DNA from 2 places in the Laceyella putida genome. Region 2 is predicted to be linked to the other one. Evidence: riboswitches for the same ligand, from Rfam matches in the RefSeq annotation. Region 2 holds a riboswitch; the other holds the start of a gene.
The links. Region 2 has a riboswitch for FMN ahead of ACFQNG_RS02815 (ECF transporter S component). Riboswitches for the same ligand answer to the same signal wherever they lie in the genome.
Positions count from the first base shown of each region.

Region 1: it holds a riboswitch for FMN, as region 2 does, so the genes downstream of both, ribD (bifunctional diaminohydroxyphosphoribosylaminopyrimidine deaminase/5-amino-6-(5-phosphoribosylamino)uracil reductase RibD) here and ACFQNG_RS02815 (ECF transporter S component) in region 2, are expected to answer to the same signal.

Region 1 is NZ_JBHTBW010000045.1:134,582-142,156, reverse strand. It holds gene ACFQNG_RS20975 (DUF6597 domain-containing transcriptional factor) at 52-315, opposite strand; gene ACFQNG_RS20970 (DUF6597 domain-containing transcriptional factor) at 312-494, opposite strand; gene ACFQNG_RS13890 (COX15/CtaA family protein) at 631-1,590, shown strand; FMN riboswitch at 1,872-2,009, shown strand; gene ribD (bifunctional diaminohydroxyphosphoribosylaminopyrimidine deaminase/5-amino-6-(5-phosphoribosylamino)uracil reductase RibD) at 2,180-3,271, shown strand; gene ACFQNG_RS13880 (riboflavin synthase) at 3,290-3,940, shown strand; gene ACFQNG_RS13875 (bifunctional 3,4-dihydroxy-2-butanone-4-phosphate synthase/GTP cyclohydrolase II) at 3,958-5,151, shown strand; gene ribH (6,7-dimethyl-8-ribityllumazine synthase) at 5,172-5,642, shown strand; gene ACFQNG_RS13865 (segregation and condensation protein A) at 5,660-6,424, shown strand; gene scpB (SMC-Scp complex subunit ScpB) at 6,421-7,065, shown strand.
Region 2 is NZ_JBHTBW010000006.1:217,353-224,927, forward strand. It holds gene ACFQNG_RS02795 (PIG-L deacetylase family protein) at 1-610, shown strand, start outside; gene ACFQNG_RS02800 (ketopantoate reductase family protein) at 651-1,577, shown strand; gene ACFQNG_RS02805 (GNAT family N-acetyltransferase) at 1,632-2,135, opposite strand; gene ACFQNG_RS02810 (cytochrome C oxidase subunit IV family protein) at 2,256-2,570, opposite strand; FMN riboswitch at 2,719-2,859, shown strand; gene ACFQNG_RS02815 (ECF transporter S component) at 3,040-3,615, shown strand; gene ACFQNG_RS02820 (CTP synthase) at 3,742-5,361, opposite strand; gene rpoE (DNA-directed RNA polymerase subunit delta) at 5,505-5,981, opposite strand; gene ACFQNG_RS02830 (LPXTG cell wall anchor domain-containing protein) at 6,166-7,263, opposite strand; gene icmF (fused isobutyryl-CoA mutase/GTPase IcmF) at 7,438-7,575, opposite strand, start outside.

The sequences.
Region 1 (7,575 bases), on a different contig from region 2:
CACGCTTGAAACCGTGGGCTTTCAGCCGGTAAAAATCTGTAAAAAATGACATCAATGAATGGAGTCGGATATAAAAACAATTTTCCTTCGAATAAGCAAAATATCCGGTTGGTTGAGATGGTGCAATGAATGGATTGGGGGATCTTCCCGCGTGGCCGTTCCCCACAGGTCGGCAAACGGGATGATCCGGTCGCGCAATTCCACCATGGGGATCCGGAGCAGGGGAAAGAATCCCCATGGATAGAAGCGCGCCCCCCACAAACGCAATGGGCCTGCCGCGTCCCGCGTAAGATAGCGGGATAAGGGGCCGATCACAAAACTGCAAGGCAACTTTCGATTTTGCCAATGTAGGCTGTCCCGAAATGAAACAAAAGCTCCACATAGCCATCCGGCCAGATGACTTCACGATCTTTCCCGCCATAGTGGCGCTCCAATGTCCAGAGGCAACGCACATAGGGTTGAAGGGCGGGAGGGGGTGTGAATTCTCGGTACATTGACGTCCGTCTCCTTTCCGAAGCATCCCAGGAGTATTGTGCCACAATGTGAGCAGTTTGTGCCGATTCATTGACAAGATTTTCACGGGAGATGGGGAGTGTGTTATGATGGGAAGTGGACGGAGGAGGATGTCGCATGAAACAGCTTCGAATCTTACGCCTGTTGGCAGTGGTTACTGCAGTTGGTGCTTATGTTATGTTGCTGATGGGCGCCATCGTCAGCAAAACGGAATCAGGGCAAGGCTGTGGGAACTCCTGGCCCTTCTGCCATGGGCAATTGATTCCTGAATCGATGCCGATCGCGACCGTGATTGAATTGAGTCACCGCGTCGTTTCAGGTATCGACGGATTTCTTATTTTGCTATTAACGGTATGGTCTTGGATCGCGTTTAAAGATAATGTGCGCATCAAAACATTGGGTTTTATGAGCCTCTTTTTCGTCGTGTTGCAAGGTGGGCTCGGGGCGCTTACCGTTGTATTTGAAGGTGATTTCACCAAGAAGTTCGCCCTCGCCCTTCACTTCGGGTTTTCATTGATTTCTTTCGCCAGCGTGGTCTTATTGGCAGTGACGCTATTTGAGCAACAGAAAGCGGTGGGTGGTGAGTCCCGCCCGGTCGGCAAAGGGATGAAAATCGCCACCTGGGGTCTGGCCGCATGGACGTATGTGATCGTGTATACGGGGGCGCTGGTGCGTCACTCCGATGCGACCATGGGCTGTGGTTTCTCGTTCCCTGGATGCGGAACGACGCTGTTCCCCGATTTCACTTCCATTGCGGGGATCCACATGCTGCATCGTTATGGGGCGTATTCCCTATGGCTGTTCAGTTTGCTCTTCCTGATCGCGATTCTGAAAGCGTATCGTGACCGTCGCGATTATGTGCGCGGTGGCTGGTTGGCTTTGGGCTTGATCACTTTGCAGGCGGTGACGGGGATCGTTACGGTCAAGACGGGTGGTCAATTGGTGGCGGCCTTGGTGCACACCACGATCATCTCCATTTATTTCTCCGTGATTTGCTATCTTTGCATGCAAGGCGGTTGGCCCTGGAAACGGAAGTTGGAAAGGACAGAGATCTCTTCCAATCCTGTGACGACATGAAGATTATGAGGCAATACCGGCTTGGCTTGAAACTCCATTCAGGCCGAGCCGGTTTTTTGGTTTGAAAAAAGATTGAGTGGTCGGTTTATTTATGATCGCTTAAATTTATTTGTCTCTGGCACGTGTTCCTTGGGGTGCGACCGGGAAGCGTAAATTCAGTGAAAGAGAGAAAATTGTTTGATTCACTCTCGCCAGTTTTCTTTCTTTTTGATACAATCACTAATGAACGGTCAATTCTGTTCATATGGTTGGAGGAGTAATGGATAATTGAATCAATGTTTTGCATCCTTCGGGGCAGGGTGAAAATCCCGACCGGCGGTGATGGGGCAATCGGCCTCTCAGCCCGTGACCCGCATTCGTGCGGTGGATTCGGTGAAATTCCGGAGCCGACAGTATAGTCTGGATGGGAGAAGGATGAACAGGTGTCGTGTACCCTTTGGGGGAGTTTTTTGAAAAACGCTCTTCTAAAGGCTTATTTTGCTATGCGCAAATGCTCAAGTCCGTACATGAACCTGCTTCTTCTGAAAAAACGCCTCGACTCCATGCTTAAGCTTGGAAGCGGGGTTTTTTTATTAAGGGGGGTGAATAGGTGAAAGCGCATGAGGATTGGATGCGGTTAGCGTTAGAGTTGGCGCGGGCGGCAACCGGGCAGACTTCGCCAAACCCGATGGTGGGGGCGGTGGTTGTGAAGAATGGCAAGATGGTGGGGGCGGGTGCTCACCTCAAAGCGGGAACGCCCCATGCCGAAGTGCATGCGATCGATATGGCCGGCCATGAAGCGGAGGGGAGCACCATATACGTCACATTGGAACCCTGCAATCATATCGGGCGCACGCCGCCTTGCACTGAAAAGATCATCGCCAGCGGCATTCGGCGTGTAGTGATTGGCACCGTTGATCCTGACGAGAAGGTGCGGGGGAGAGGGATCGCCCGCCTTCGCGATGCGGGGATCGAGGTGATTGAAGGAGTGCTGGCGGAAGAATGCCAACGGTTGAACGAGGCTTATTTTTTTCATCGGCGCACGGGGCGGCCGTTTGTCACGTTGAAGACCGCCATGACGTTGGATGGCAAGATTGCCACCGTTACGGGAGATAGCCGTTGGATTACAGGTGAAGCTTCGCGCGAGCATGTTCATTTGATGCGTCATCAGCATGATGCCATCCTGGTTGGAATTCAGACCGTACTCTTTGATGATCCAAAATTGACTGCCAGATTAATTCCGGGTGGAAACCATCCAGTGCGCGTGATTTTGGATAGTCGCCTACAAACCCCGTTGGATGCAGCCATTACAGAGGTGAGCGAGGCTCCCACGTGGATCTTCACGACGGAAGAACGGGACCGCGAACGGGAACGGAGACTTCGCGATAAAGGCGTGCGCATTGTCTCGACGGGTACGGCCTCGCGAGTCGATTTGGAAAAGGTGCTTGAGGTGTTGGGAAAAGAGGGGATCCTGTCTTTGCTCATTGAAGGCGGAGGCACGGTCAACGCAGCTTTCCTGCAACAAGGCCTGGTGCAAAAAGTGATTGCCTTTATCGCTCCCAGGTTGCTGGGCGGAAAGGACAGTCCCACCCCGGTTGAGGGGGAAAACCCGCACCGGATGCAATCGTCCCTTTCGCTAAAGGATGTCCGTGTCACCCAATTTGATCAAGACATCTGTGTCACAGGTTATCTGGATGCGTGACACTGAAGGAGGATGGCTGTGTTTACAGGAATCATTGAAGAAGTGGGCCAATTGATACATGTGAAAAAACAACCGGCGGCGATGGAGTTGACCGTGCAGGCAAAGCAAGTGCTGCAGGGGACGAGATTGGGGGACAGCATCGCGGTCAATGGCGTTTGCTTAACGGTGACCCGGATGGGAACGGATGTGTTCTGCGCCGATGTGATGCCAGAAACGATGAAACGAACCAATCTTCGGCACCTGCATGCAGGAGCTCCGGTCAACTTGGAACGGGCGTTGGCTGTGGGGGATCGTTTGGGAGGCCACTTTGTGCAAGGGCATGTCGATGGAGTGGGCACCATCCAGTCGATCACGCCTTTAGCCAATGCGGTGGTTTTCCGCATTCAAGTGGAACCCGCCCTGACCGATTACATGATTCCCAAAGGCTCCGTTGCCGTCAATGGAATCAGCCTCACTCTGGTGGATGTGGAGGCGGATGCGTTTTCGGTGTCCATCATTCCCCACACGCTTCACCATACCCAGTTGCAGCAGGCGAAGCCTGGCGATCAGGTCAACATCGAGTGTGATATGATCGGCAAGTATTTGGCCAAATGGGTAAAAGGCAAACCAGCCACTGCGCATGATTCGTTATCGATGGAGACATTAAAGAAAGCCGGGTTTCTCGGCTGATAAAGGGGGAAGTGAGGATGTTTCATACGATTGAAGAAGCATTGGCCGAGTTGAAGCAAGGCCGAGTCATAATTGTGGTCGACGATGAGGAAAGGGAAAATGAAGGGGATTTTGTCGCCTTGGCTGATCGGGCCACCCCTGAGGTGATTAATTTCATGATCACCCATGGCCGCGGATTGGTCTGTGTCCCACTCTTAGAAGAGCGTGCCCAAGCGTTGGACCTGCCGCCCATGGTCACACACAACACCGATCGGCATGGCACGGCGTTTACGGTATCGGTGGATGCGCTTGCCACCTCGACAGGCATTTCCGCGTTTGAGCGGGCGGATACGATTCGAAAATTGATTGATCCCGCTGCCGAACCGCAGGATTTCCGCCGCCCTGGGCATATTTTCCCATTGATTGCCCGAGCTGGGGGCGTGCTGAGGCGGGCGGGCCACACAGAAGCGGCGGTTGACCTGGCCAAACTGTGTGGTGCCTATCCTGCCGGGGTCATTTGTGAAGTGATCAACGAAGATGGAACGATGGCGCGGGTGCCCGAGCTGGCAGAGATCGCAGAACGGTTTCAACTGAAGATGATCACCATTCAAGACTTGATTGAGTATCGTCGCCGCACGGAAACGTTAGTGAAGCGGGAAGTGTCCATCCACCTGCCGACGGAGTTTGGCGACTTTACCATGATCGGTTATTCCAACCAGGTGGATGGGAAAGAACATGTCGCCTTCGTCAAAGGGCAGGTTGATTCGGATCAGCCGATCCTGGTTCGTGTGCACTCCGAATGTTTGACGGGGGATGTGTTTGGTTCGCATCGATGCGATTGCGGTCCCCAGCTTCATGCCGCACTCAAGCGGATTGCGGAAGAAGGGACAGGGGTGCTTCTGTATATGCGCCAGGAAGGGCGCGGCATTGGGCTGATTAACAAACTCAAAGCGTATAAACTGCAAGAAGAGGGATTGGATACCGTTGAAGCCAATGTGCGGCTCGGTTTCCAGCCGGACTTGCGCGAGTATGGAATCGGGGCGCAGATTTTGCGCGACTTGGGCGTTCGGCGCATGCGGCTGATGACCAATAATCCCCGCAAAATCACGGGATTGAAAGGATATGGCTTAGAAGTGACGGAAGTTGTGCCGATTGTTTTCCCACCCCGGGAAGAGAACCGGCACTACATGATGACAAAAAAAGAGAAGCTAGGGCACCTGTTGTCCCTGTAAAATAGAGGAGGAACCTAAAGATGCCACAAATATATGAAGGAAAGTTAGTAGCGCAAGGATTGAAATTTGGGATCGTGGTCAGCCGTTTTAATGATTTTATTACGGGCAAACTGTTGGAAGGCGCTGTCGACACGTTAAAACGGCATGGGGCGGACGACGACCAAATTGCCGTAGCCTGGGTACCTGGGGCTTACGAAATTCCGTTAATTGCCGACCAAATGGCGGCGACGCATCGCTATGATGCCATTATTACGCTTGGTTGCGTCATCCGTGGGGCCACCAGCCATTATGATTATGTGTGCAACGAAGTCTCCAAGGGAGTGGCTCAAGCTAGCATCCGCCACCAACTTCCCGTGATTTTTGGGGTGGTGACGACAGAGACGATTGAACAGGCCATCGAGCGGGCCGGAACCAAAGCGGGAAACAAAGGAGCGGAAGCGGCTGTCAGCGCGATTGAAATGGCCAATCTGATGCGGCAAATTAGTGGCTAACAGGAAGAGGAAAAAGCATGGCGCATGATGTGAAAATCAAACTGGCCCTATTTGAAGGGCCATTGGACCTATTATTGCATCTGATCGAAAAAGCGGAAGTCGATATTTATCAAGTTCCCATTGCGCAGATCACGGAACAGTACATGCAAGTTTTGTACGAGGCGCAGGAGCTGGAATTGGAAGTGGCCAGTGAGTTTTTGGTGATGGCCGCCACCTTGCTGGCCATCAAAAGTCGCATGCTTCTGCCAAGACAAGAAGAAATATTGGAAGATGAATACGACTATGGTGAAGAGGAATGGTTTGTTGACCCGCGCACGGAACTGGTGGAACGCTTGTTGGAGTATAAGCGGTTCAAACGGTTGGGTGAAGTGTTGCGGGAACGGGAAGAGGAACGAAGCAAAGTCTACTCTCGCCCGGCGATGGATCTTTCCTCGTATACGCCGGAAGCCAATCCGGTCGAGGGGCTTACGCCTGATGACCTTCTGCAAGCCTTCGTCGATGCCCTCAAAAATCGCAAACCGCCTGAGCCCATGACGAAGGTGGCTCGGGAGGAGATTTCCGTCAGTGCCCGGATGGATGAGATTTATAAGGACTTATTGGAACAAGGGCAACTCTTTTTCACGAAGCTGTTGCGCTGGGATGTGCTTACGAAAGAACGGGTGATCACCACCTTCTTGGCCTTGTTGGAACTGATGAAGGTGAAAAAAATCGTCTGCCGGCAACACTCCTTATTTGGGGAAATCTTGATTGAGCGGTTAGAAGTGGAGGGGAGCCAAGCATGAGCCAGGAGATGAAAGCCATAGTCGAAGGACTTCTCTTCGCCGCGGGCGAGGATGGCTTAAGTGTGAAAGAAATAGCGGAAGTCACAGGAATGGCCAAGAAGGATGTGGAACTGCTCATCCACGATATGCGGGTGGACTGGAAAGAGCAACAGCGCGGGGTGCAAATTGTCAAAGTGGCGCAAGTCTACCAAATGACTACACTCCCAGAGCATGCTGCTTATTTTGAAAAATTGGCGCAAGCCCCCAATCGCTCGCAACTGTCGCGGGCCGCGTTGGAAACGCTGGCCATTATCGCTTATCGCCAACCGATTACGCGCATAGAGATTGAAGAGATTCGGGGAGTGAAAAGCGACCGTGTGGTTCAAGTGTTGCAGCGTAAAGGCTTGATCCGTGAAGTGGGGCGGGCTGAAGGAGCGGGCAGGCCCATTTTGTATGGCACTTCCCGTGAATTCCTCGACTATTTTGGGTTAAATCACATTGATGAACTCCCACCGGCGGATTCGATCTTCGATTGGCAGGAATGGGAGCAAGAACGACAAGATCTGTTTGAGCGTCTGGGTGTGGAACCGGCTGCCCATGAGCCGGATATGGAAACGGAGCAAGCGGAACAGGAACAGTTTGAACCCGTTCCGGAGGGTTGACCAGTCACAAATATTCCAAAAGAGGGTCCGTGGCGGCCCTCTTTTTTGTATGATAAGAAAGTGAGTAACAGGGTAGTGGAGGCTGTTAGTGTGAGACAGACAAGCATAGGGAAATTCCTCGTTTCACCGCGCAAGTGATGAAACCGTTTATACTTGTGGAGCCATCATCCGTGAAATGCTTGCGAAGAAATAATGAGTTAAGTGGTTCTATTTGTAAAATAACATGTAGTCAAGAGCCCTCAAAGGAGGGTTTTTTATTTTGTTCCCCATTCTCCATTACTTTGACGGTTGTCCTTGAAGACATGAGGAGATTCGGGCTTATGCTCTTTAAAAAGGGGTAGGACGGATACAAGAGGGTGTCCTCTTCTCAAAAAATAAAGCCCGTTCCAGAGGAAGGGCAAATACTCTCTATTACCAAACCACTTGTGTGGCAGCGTTACATTTTGTTCGGTTCCAAGGAGGTTCTTGACATCAACGTCTATGTTCACATTGCAAAAGGCTTGTCACACC
Region 2 (7,575 bases):
TGAGGTGACGAAAAAGGGCAAAGTGATCAAGATCCCCGTCTATTGCGTTTGGCACAATACTTACCACAGCGCCAACGAAATCAATGATCCGGATGGGTATTACAGCACCGAAGATCTGGCCCGGGACCGTGTCAAAGAATTTCATGCGGTAGCGGACCACCTCGGCATCCCCAGAAATCACGTGCATGTGTATGACTTGATCAACGGACGCTTTACGGAACAAGCTGTGCGCCAAGTGTATGATGAATTTTTGTCCCGTTATCCCCATGCCATCTTCAGGACCATGAGCCGTTTTGATTATCACCGCGATCACGCGTTTTTGGGGCAAATGATGGCGCGATATGAACAAGAAGGAAAGATCAAGCCCATCGATACGGTTTATTTTCTCTCCATTTATAAAGCGCGCTTTACCAAATACCGGCTGCCGGTCAAAGTGGTTCCCTTGAAGCTCATCAACCCACAGGACAGGAAGAAAATCATGGAGGCGGTTCAGGTTTACCTGCGGTGGGAGCCCAGCCGCGGTTGGCATGCGCTCGGGCTCCACAGTGTCCCTTACCAATTTGAGTCGTTTATGAAAGACATGAGTGTGCAAGTGCATTACGATAATTAACGGAAAACCCGAATCAATCTCACAGCAAAGGATGATGTTGATGCGCGTATTAGTGATTGGCGCTGGCGCGGTCGGCGGTTATTATGGCGGCAGATTGGCGGAGAAGGGGGAAGATGTCACCTTTTTGGTGCGCAAGCGGAGGAAAGAGCAATTGGATCGCCATGGCTTGGTGATCAAGAGCGTGAACGGCGACGCCAGGTTGAAAGTGCAAACGCTCCTCGCCGGTCAAGACGCCCCATCTTTTGATCTTATTCTTCTATCCGTTAAAGCCTATCATTTGGAGCAGACACTGCGTGACCTGGCTCCATATGTCGGAGAAAAGACGACGATTCTGCCCCTGCTCAATGGCATAAAGCATATTAAACTTTTGCAAGAACGTTTTGGTTCCGACAAAATCCTGGGCGGTCTGTGCTTTATTGAGTCAACCCTAAACGCGCAAGGAGAAGTGGAACAATACAGCCAGGCGCACGACCTTGTTTTCGGCGAATTAGATGGCAAAGTTTCAGATAGAGTAAAAGCAATCGCCGCACTGTTTGAGCATGCCAAGTGCCACGCCCGGCCCAGCGAACAAATCAGCGTGGAAATGTGGAAAAAATACATATTCATCAGCGCGATGAGCGGGATGACATGCTTGATGAACAGTAGCATCGGACCCATATTCGAATCCCCTTGCGGCAAGGAAACGTACCGAGGGCTTTTGGATGAAATCATCTCCATCGCCCGTCATTACGAACCCTCCATCTCGCCGGATCTCTCGTCGCTCATCCTCGCTTCGCTCGAATCCCTTTCGCCAAACATGAAATCCTCCATGTTAAGGGATATGGAAAAAGGGGAACCCGTCGAAACAGACCATTTCCATGGCGCATTGCTCCAGTTGGCGCCAAAGGATGCGAAGCTCCCACTGCTCAAAGCCGTATACAGCGCCTTGTCCATTTACCAAGAGAGGCAACGGGCGGACCGAGGCTGAAAAAACGAACCCAATCAACAGAGGCAACCTTCCGCATCGTGAAGGTTGCCTCTGTTAGCCAATCAGCTTCTCGTAGGCCATATGGGGCTTGTCACTGCCGGGGAAATGAAACGTTCCCCTCTGTTCAAACCCATTCACATCATACAACCGCATGGCCTTTTCGTTGGCCATTTGCGTATCCAAACGAATGCTGGCATATCCGTGTTCTCTGGCAAACCGTTCGATCTCTTGCATCAGGATGCGGGAAACGCCTTTCCCTTGGTTGTCCGGATTGACGCACAGCCGATGAACGACCAAGAAGCGCCCTGATTGATCTTGCCAAGGAATCTGTTCATACTCAGGTTCAAATTCCTGATCCAATGCCACAATGGCGGCGATCTGTCCCTCATCCAACAGGGTATAGAGATTCCCCTTCGCGATATCGTTTTTTAACACATCTTCATTGGGGTAATCTTCGGCCCATTGGTAAATCCCTTGTTTGTTCATCATCTGTACAACGTTGCGATAAATCTCCATGATCTCAGCCAATTGTTCCTCATGCGCATGAACTAGTTGCATGTTGCCCTTCCCTCACTTCACCCTCGGTTACGGTTTCCATTCTTAGGATACCACTTGGCTGAAGGATCATGCGCCAAAAGGCAAGCAAACCCTTTGCTTGCCCAACCCCATTGCAACCGCTTACATCAATACCACACCGACAGCGGACACCACCGCGATCAGCAACCCCAGCGCGAAAAAAAGAATGACGATGCCATATCCTTTTTGGTTTAAGTGCATGAAAGTGAAGAGTTGCAATGCGACTTGAATCGCCGCCAAAATGATCAGCACCCAGAAAGTGGACGTAGGGTCAAGCATTTGCTCTCCCACCACGTAGAAAGCGATCGCAGTGAAGAGAATCATCCAAACAAAGGATAAGATATGGCGCCACGCCGTTTCCGGCTTCTCTGTCCGCTTCGTCGGCTGTTCGGGATGGTGTTGCAATTTGGGCTCCATCCAAGCCACCTCCCATCGATGGATTAATTCCATTATACTGAATTTTCTTTACTATGGCGACGCTGAAGCGGATTCTTTAGATCCCCTTCCCCATCGGGGGCGAGTCATTTATAATAAAAACGCGAGGAATGGAAGACTATGATATAGGGATATCCTTCGGGGCAGGGTGAAATTCCCGACCGGCGGTGATGGAGAAAAGCGTTCTCCTCAGCCCGTGACCCGCTTAGATAGCGGTGGATTCGGTGCAAATCCGAAGCCGACAGTATAGTCTGGATGGGAGAAGGATGATGACGTGTACGAAAAAACGAGGTACATGAACCCAGGGGGGAGTCTGCCCACCGTGAATATGCAGGTTGATGCACCTTTCTTTCCCATACCCCGGAGATGCGAACCGCCATCTTCGGGGTTTTAACTTTTCCACCTTCGTACCCGTTGTCATCAGAGACACAATATTAAGGAGAGTGTTCTGATGCAACGATCACAACCATTGACGAAAATGATTTTTCTATCCTTAATGGCGGGAAGTGCTTTTTTATTGCAAAAGCTGGAGTTTCCACTACCCGGCTTTCCCGCGTTCTTAAAAATCGATTTTAGTGAAGTTCCCGCGCTCATTGCCGGCCTTCTCTATGGACCGTTGGCAGGGGTGCTGGTGGAATTCTTCAAGAACTTCCTTCATTTTCTCTTCACCGGCAGCGAGACTGGCATCATCCCTGTCGGGCAACTGTCCAACTTCCTCGCCGGCAGTGTCTTTGTCATTGTCACCTCCATCATCGCGCGCAAAGCGGGAGAAATGAAAGGACTGATTTACGGCTTGGCCACCGCCACGGTAATCAGCGCGATCGTCATGACTGCGGCCAACTGGTACGTTTTCTTCCCGCTCTATAGCAAGCTGATCCATTGGACAGTAACCGGCTCGCAGAAATTTGCCTTAATCATGTTTGGCATTGCCCCTTTCAACTTGATCAAAGGCATTTTGGTCGCCGCCATCTTCGCTCCCCTGTATCTCAAGCTGCAGCCACACTTAAAGCGCCGCGTAAGCTTCTAGGCCGTGTCTGATAAGTGGTCAACTTAATTTGCCAGACACGCCCTAAGTGATCAATATAAAAGAAACCCAGTTAAGTAGAATACCACTCTACTCAACTGGGTTTTTCTATTCAAAACAAAATCCGAATCATGCATTCACATGCTCTTTCAGCTTGGCATTTAACGCCGCCGTCACAAAACCACGGAAGAGCGGCTGTGGACGGTTAGGACGGGAAATGAATTCCGGATGGAACTGGGACGCGACAAACCATTGATGTTTGATGTATTCCACGATCTCCACCAAGCGTCCGTCCGGAGAAGTGCCGGAGAAACGGTAGCCCACGTTTTCCATCGCTTCACGGTACTCATTGTTAAACTCATACCGATGGCGATGGCGCTCGTATACCAAGTCGGTGCCATACGCTTGATGGGCCACACTGCCGGGCTCCAATTTGCATGGATAAAGGCCGAGGCGCATGGTACCGCCTTTTTCTTCGATTTCCTTTTGCTCCGGCAGAATGTCGATGATGGGATAAGGCGTGGATGGGTCGATTTCCGAACTGTTCGCCCCTTCGAGCTGCAGCAAATGACGCGCCCCCTCCACACAAGCCATCTGCATGCCCAAACAAATCCCCAAGAAGGGGACATTATTCTCGCGCGCATAGCGGGTGGCGGCGATTTTCCCTTCGATGCCGCGATCGCCAAATCCGCCTGGCACCAGAATCCCGTCAACATCCTTCAACAGGTCAGCGGCGTTTTGATCGGTGACTTCTTCCGCGTTGACCCACTTCACTTCAATATCGGTATCGCGTTCAAACCCGGCATGGCGCAGGGCTTCCACCACACTCATATATGCGTCGTGCAACGCGACGTATTTGCCGACAATGGCAATGCGGGTGGTATGCGTTAAGTTTTTTACTTTATTGACGAGCTTAATCCAATCGCTCATATCCGCTTCGCCACAAGTCAAACCGAGATGGTCGACCACAATTTGGTCAAATCCTTGTTCCTGCGCCATCAGCGGCACTTCATATAACGTTTCGGCGTCACGCATTTCAATCACGGCTTCGCGGTCAATGTCACAGAAGAGGGCGATTTTCCGTTTAATCTCTTCCGCCAAAGGATATTCCGTCCGGCAAACGATCACATTGGGTTGAATCCCGATGCTGCGCAGTTCTTTGACCGAGTGTTGGGTCGGCTTGGTTTTCAACTCGCCGCTCGCTTTCATCAGCGGCACCAAGGTGCAGTGGATGTACATGACATTTTGGCGCCCCACATCGCTTTTGATTTGGCGAATGGCTTCCAAGAAAGGCAAGCTCTCGATATCGCCAACGGTCCCCCCGATTTCGGTGATGACAACGTCAGCGCCCGTCTCACGAGCTGCGCGGAACACGCGATCTTTGATTTCATTGGTGATGTGCGGAATCACCTGAACCGTTCCGCCCAAATAATCCCCGCGACGTTCTTTGTTAATCACGGCGGAATATATTTTCCCTGTGGTTACGTTGCTATTTTTGCTCAGATTAATATCAATAAAACGCTCATAATGGCCAAGGTCCAAATCCGTCTCCGCCCCGTCGTCCGTCACAAACACTTCCCCGTGCTGATAAGGACTCATCGTTCCAGGGTCCACGTTGATATAAGGGTCGAATTTTTGAATCGTTACTTTTAATCCGCGATTTTTGAGCAGGCGTCCCAATGCGGAAGCGGTGATTCCTTTGCCGAGGGAGGACGCCACACCTCCAGTCACAAAAATATATTTAGCCATATTTATCTTCCTCCTACCTCTAAGGATGCCCCTAATCTCCATAAAATAGAAAAGAGCGCCCCCAATTTTAAGGGGCGCTCTTCATTTCCGTACATAATGAGCCCAAAAAATAATTTATCTTACGTACCTTTATTTGTCAAGGATTAAAGCTCTTCTTCCTCGTCTTCGTCCGCGTCTGCCTCATCCAATGTTTCTTCCGCTTCGAATGGGGCTTCGTCATCCTCGGCATAAGGCACATCGATTTCATCCAGTTCATCCAGGTTTCCGTTTGCAAAATCCTCATCGTCGGCTTCGAACAATTCATCTTCCAAATCATCGTCCAAGTAATCATCTTTCACATTCATGGCGACTGCGGAATCGGTTGCCTGTTCAGTCGAATACCATTCCCTCAAGCCCCATGTTCCTCTGCCGACACAGACGAAACGCCCGTCAATGTTGATTTCCGTATACAGTTGGGCAATGTAATTTTCCACTTCTTCTTGGGTAAACTCTTTTTTCTTCGCTACATCCGCCATGATGTCTCTATATTGCATTGCGTCGCCTTTTTGCTTGAGCAACTCGTACGCTAGATCAACCATCGACGTTTCTTTGATCTTTTCTAAAACGAGGTTGTCTTTCAACCTGGACACATCCTTCCCTCAGGGCGAAGTCCACAAAACCCCTATGTTTCTCGTACAACTATTTTATCCAAAAAACGGTTGAAGTCAACCAACCAATGCAAAAAAGCGGCGACACGGTGCCCCCATCCAAACAAAAAGCCCAGCATCCCAATGGGACGCTAGACTTTCTTCCTATCCATAATGATTATGCTTGACGACGGAAACGCGTATACAAGAGACCTGCCGAAAGCAATGCGGCACCCGCCATGGCACCCACAGGATAAGCGGTGTCCGTTTTTGGCAGCGGACCGCCTTTGGCGTTATCCACTTTATCCGAACTGTCCTCATCGTCTCCATCGTCTCCGATGTTGACTCCTTTATCCCCGTCATCACCTTGGTCGGGACTGTTGGGGTCTTGCGGGTCCTGAGGTTGTGGATCCTCTTCCACGACTTCAAAGAACAGCTCTTCATCAAAATCAACTTCTTCACCATTCACCACGCCGAGAAATCCGACAATGATGGTATATTCACCGGGTTCCAGCGCATCGATGGAGAAGGAAGCGGTGAAAGAGCTGCTGTCCCCGCCTTCTCTCGCATCTACCTCTCTGCCTTTGGCGTCAAAAAGAATCGCATACCACTTTCCTTCCACCGCTTCGGCATGTTTGATATTGGCGACAACTTGAACCGCATCACCCGCATCAACCAAGTCAGCGGCGAATACGGGCTTCACTGGCGGCTTGGTATCTTTCACTTCTACCGTGGTGCTGTCGGAGAGGGTTTTCTCTTCCCCGTCAATCTTCCCCACAAAGGTGACTTCGATCTTGTGGGTACCCGGCGTGGCCGCAAATTCAGCCGTCGCCTCGGTGCCAACGGCCTCTTTTTCCACTTTCTTATCTCCCATTTGGAAGACATACGTGCCATCCACTTCTTCCCCGTGGGAAATGGTTGCGGTGACACTGATCGTCTCTTTGCCCACGCTTGCCTTCACGCTCAATGTGGGTTCTGGTTTAGGCTCCGGTTCTTCCGTTGGCTCTTCAGGCTCATTTGATCCCGGATTGGTTGGCGTCGGAGGCGTGGTAACCGGTTGATCATAAGTTTCCTTGTTTTCCGTCGGTTTGGTTGTATGCTCGGTTGATTTTTCCGGGGTGGCGGTTGGTGTGTCTGCTTCCTTCACCGGAATCGGCGCTTCTGTCGCCGCATCGGCGGGAGCGGGTGCCTCTTCAGCAGCCAATGCGGCCACAGGCGTCAGTGAAAATAACAATGAGAATAAAGCCGTGCTGACCGCCACTTTTTTCATGTACATGATTTGAATCTCCTTTCCCATTCGGAGTGATCTTCCTATTCAATTCATTCGTAGGATTCATAATCTTTATCCGCGTTTAAATGTGAACATTTTTCGTCGGAAAGATGAACAAAAAACCAGCATCTACCAAAGATGCTGGTAAGTCTCCCTTCTCCAGGGTTTGCGTGATTGCCCTTACATGTTGCGCCGGTATTGGCCGCCCACTTCATACAGCGCATGCGTTATCTGTCCAAGACTCGCCACTTTGACCGTTTCCATCAACTCCGCGAACAAGTTGCCCCCATTGCGGGCCACTTCTTTCAGCCGCTCAAG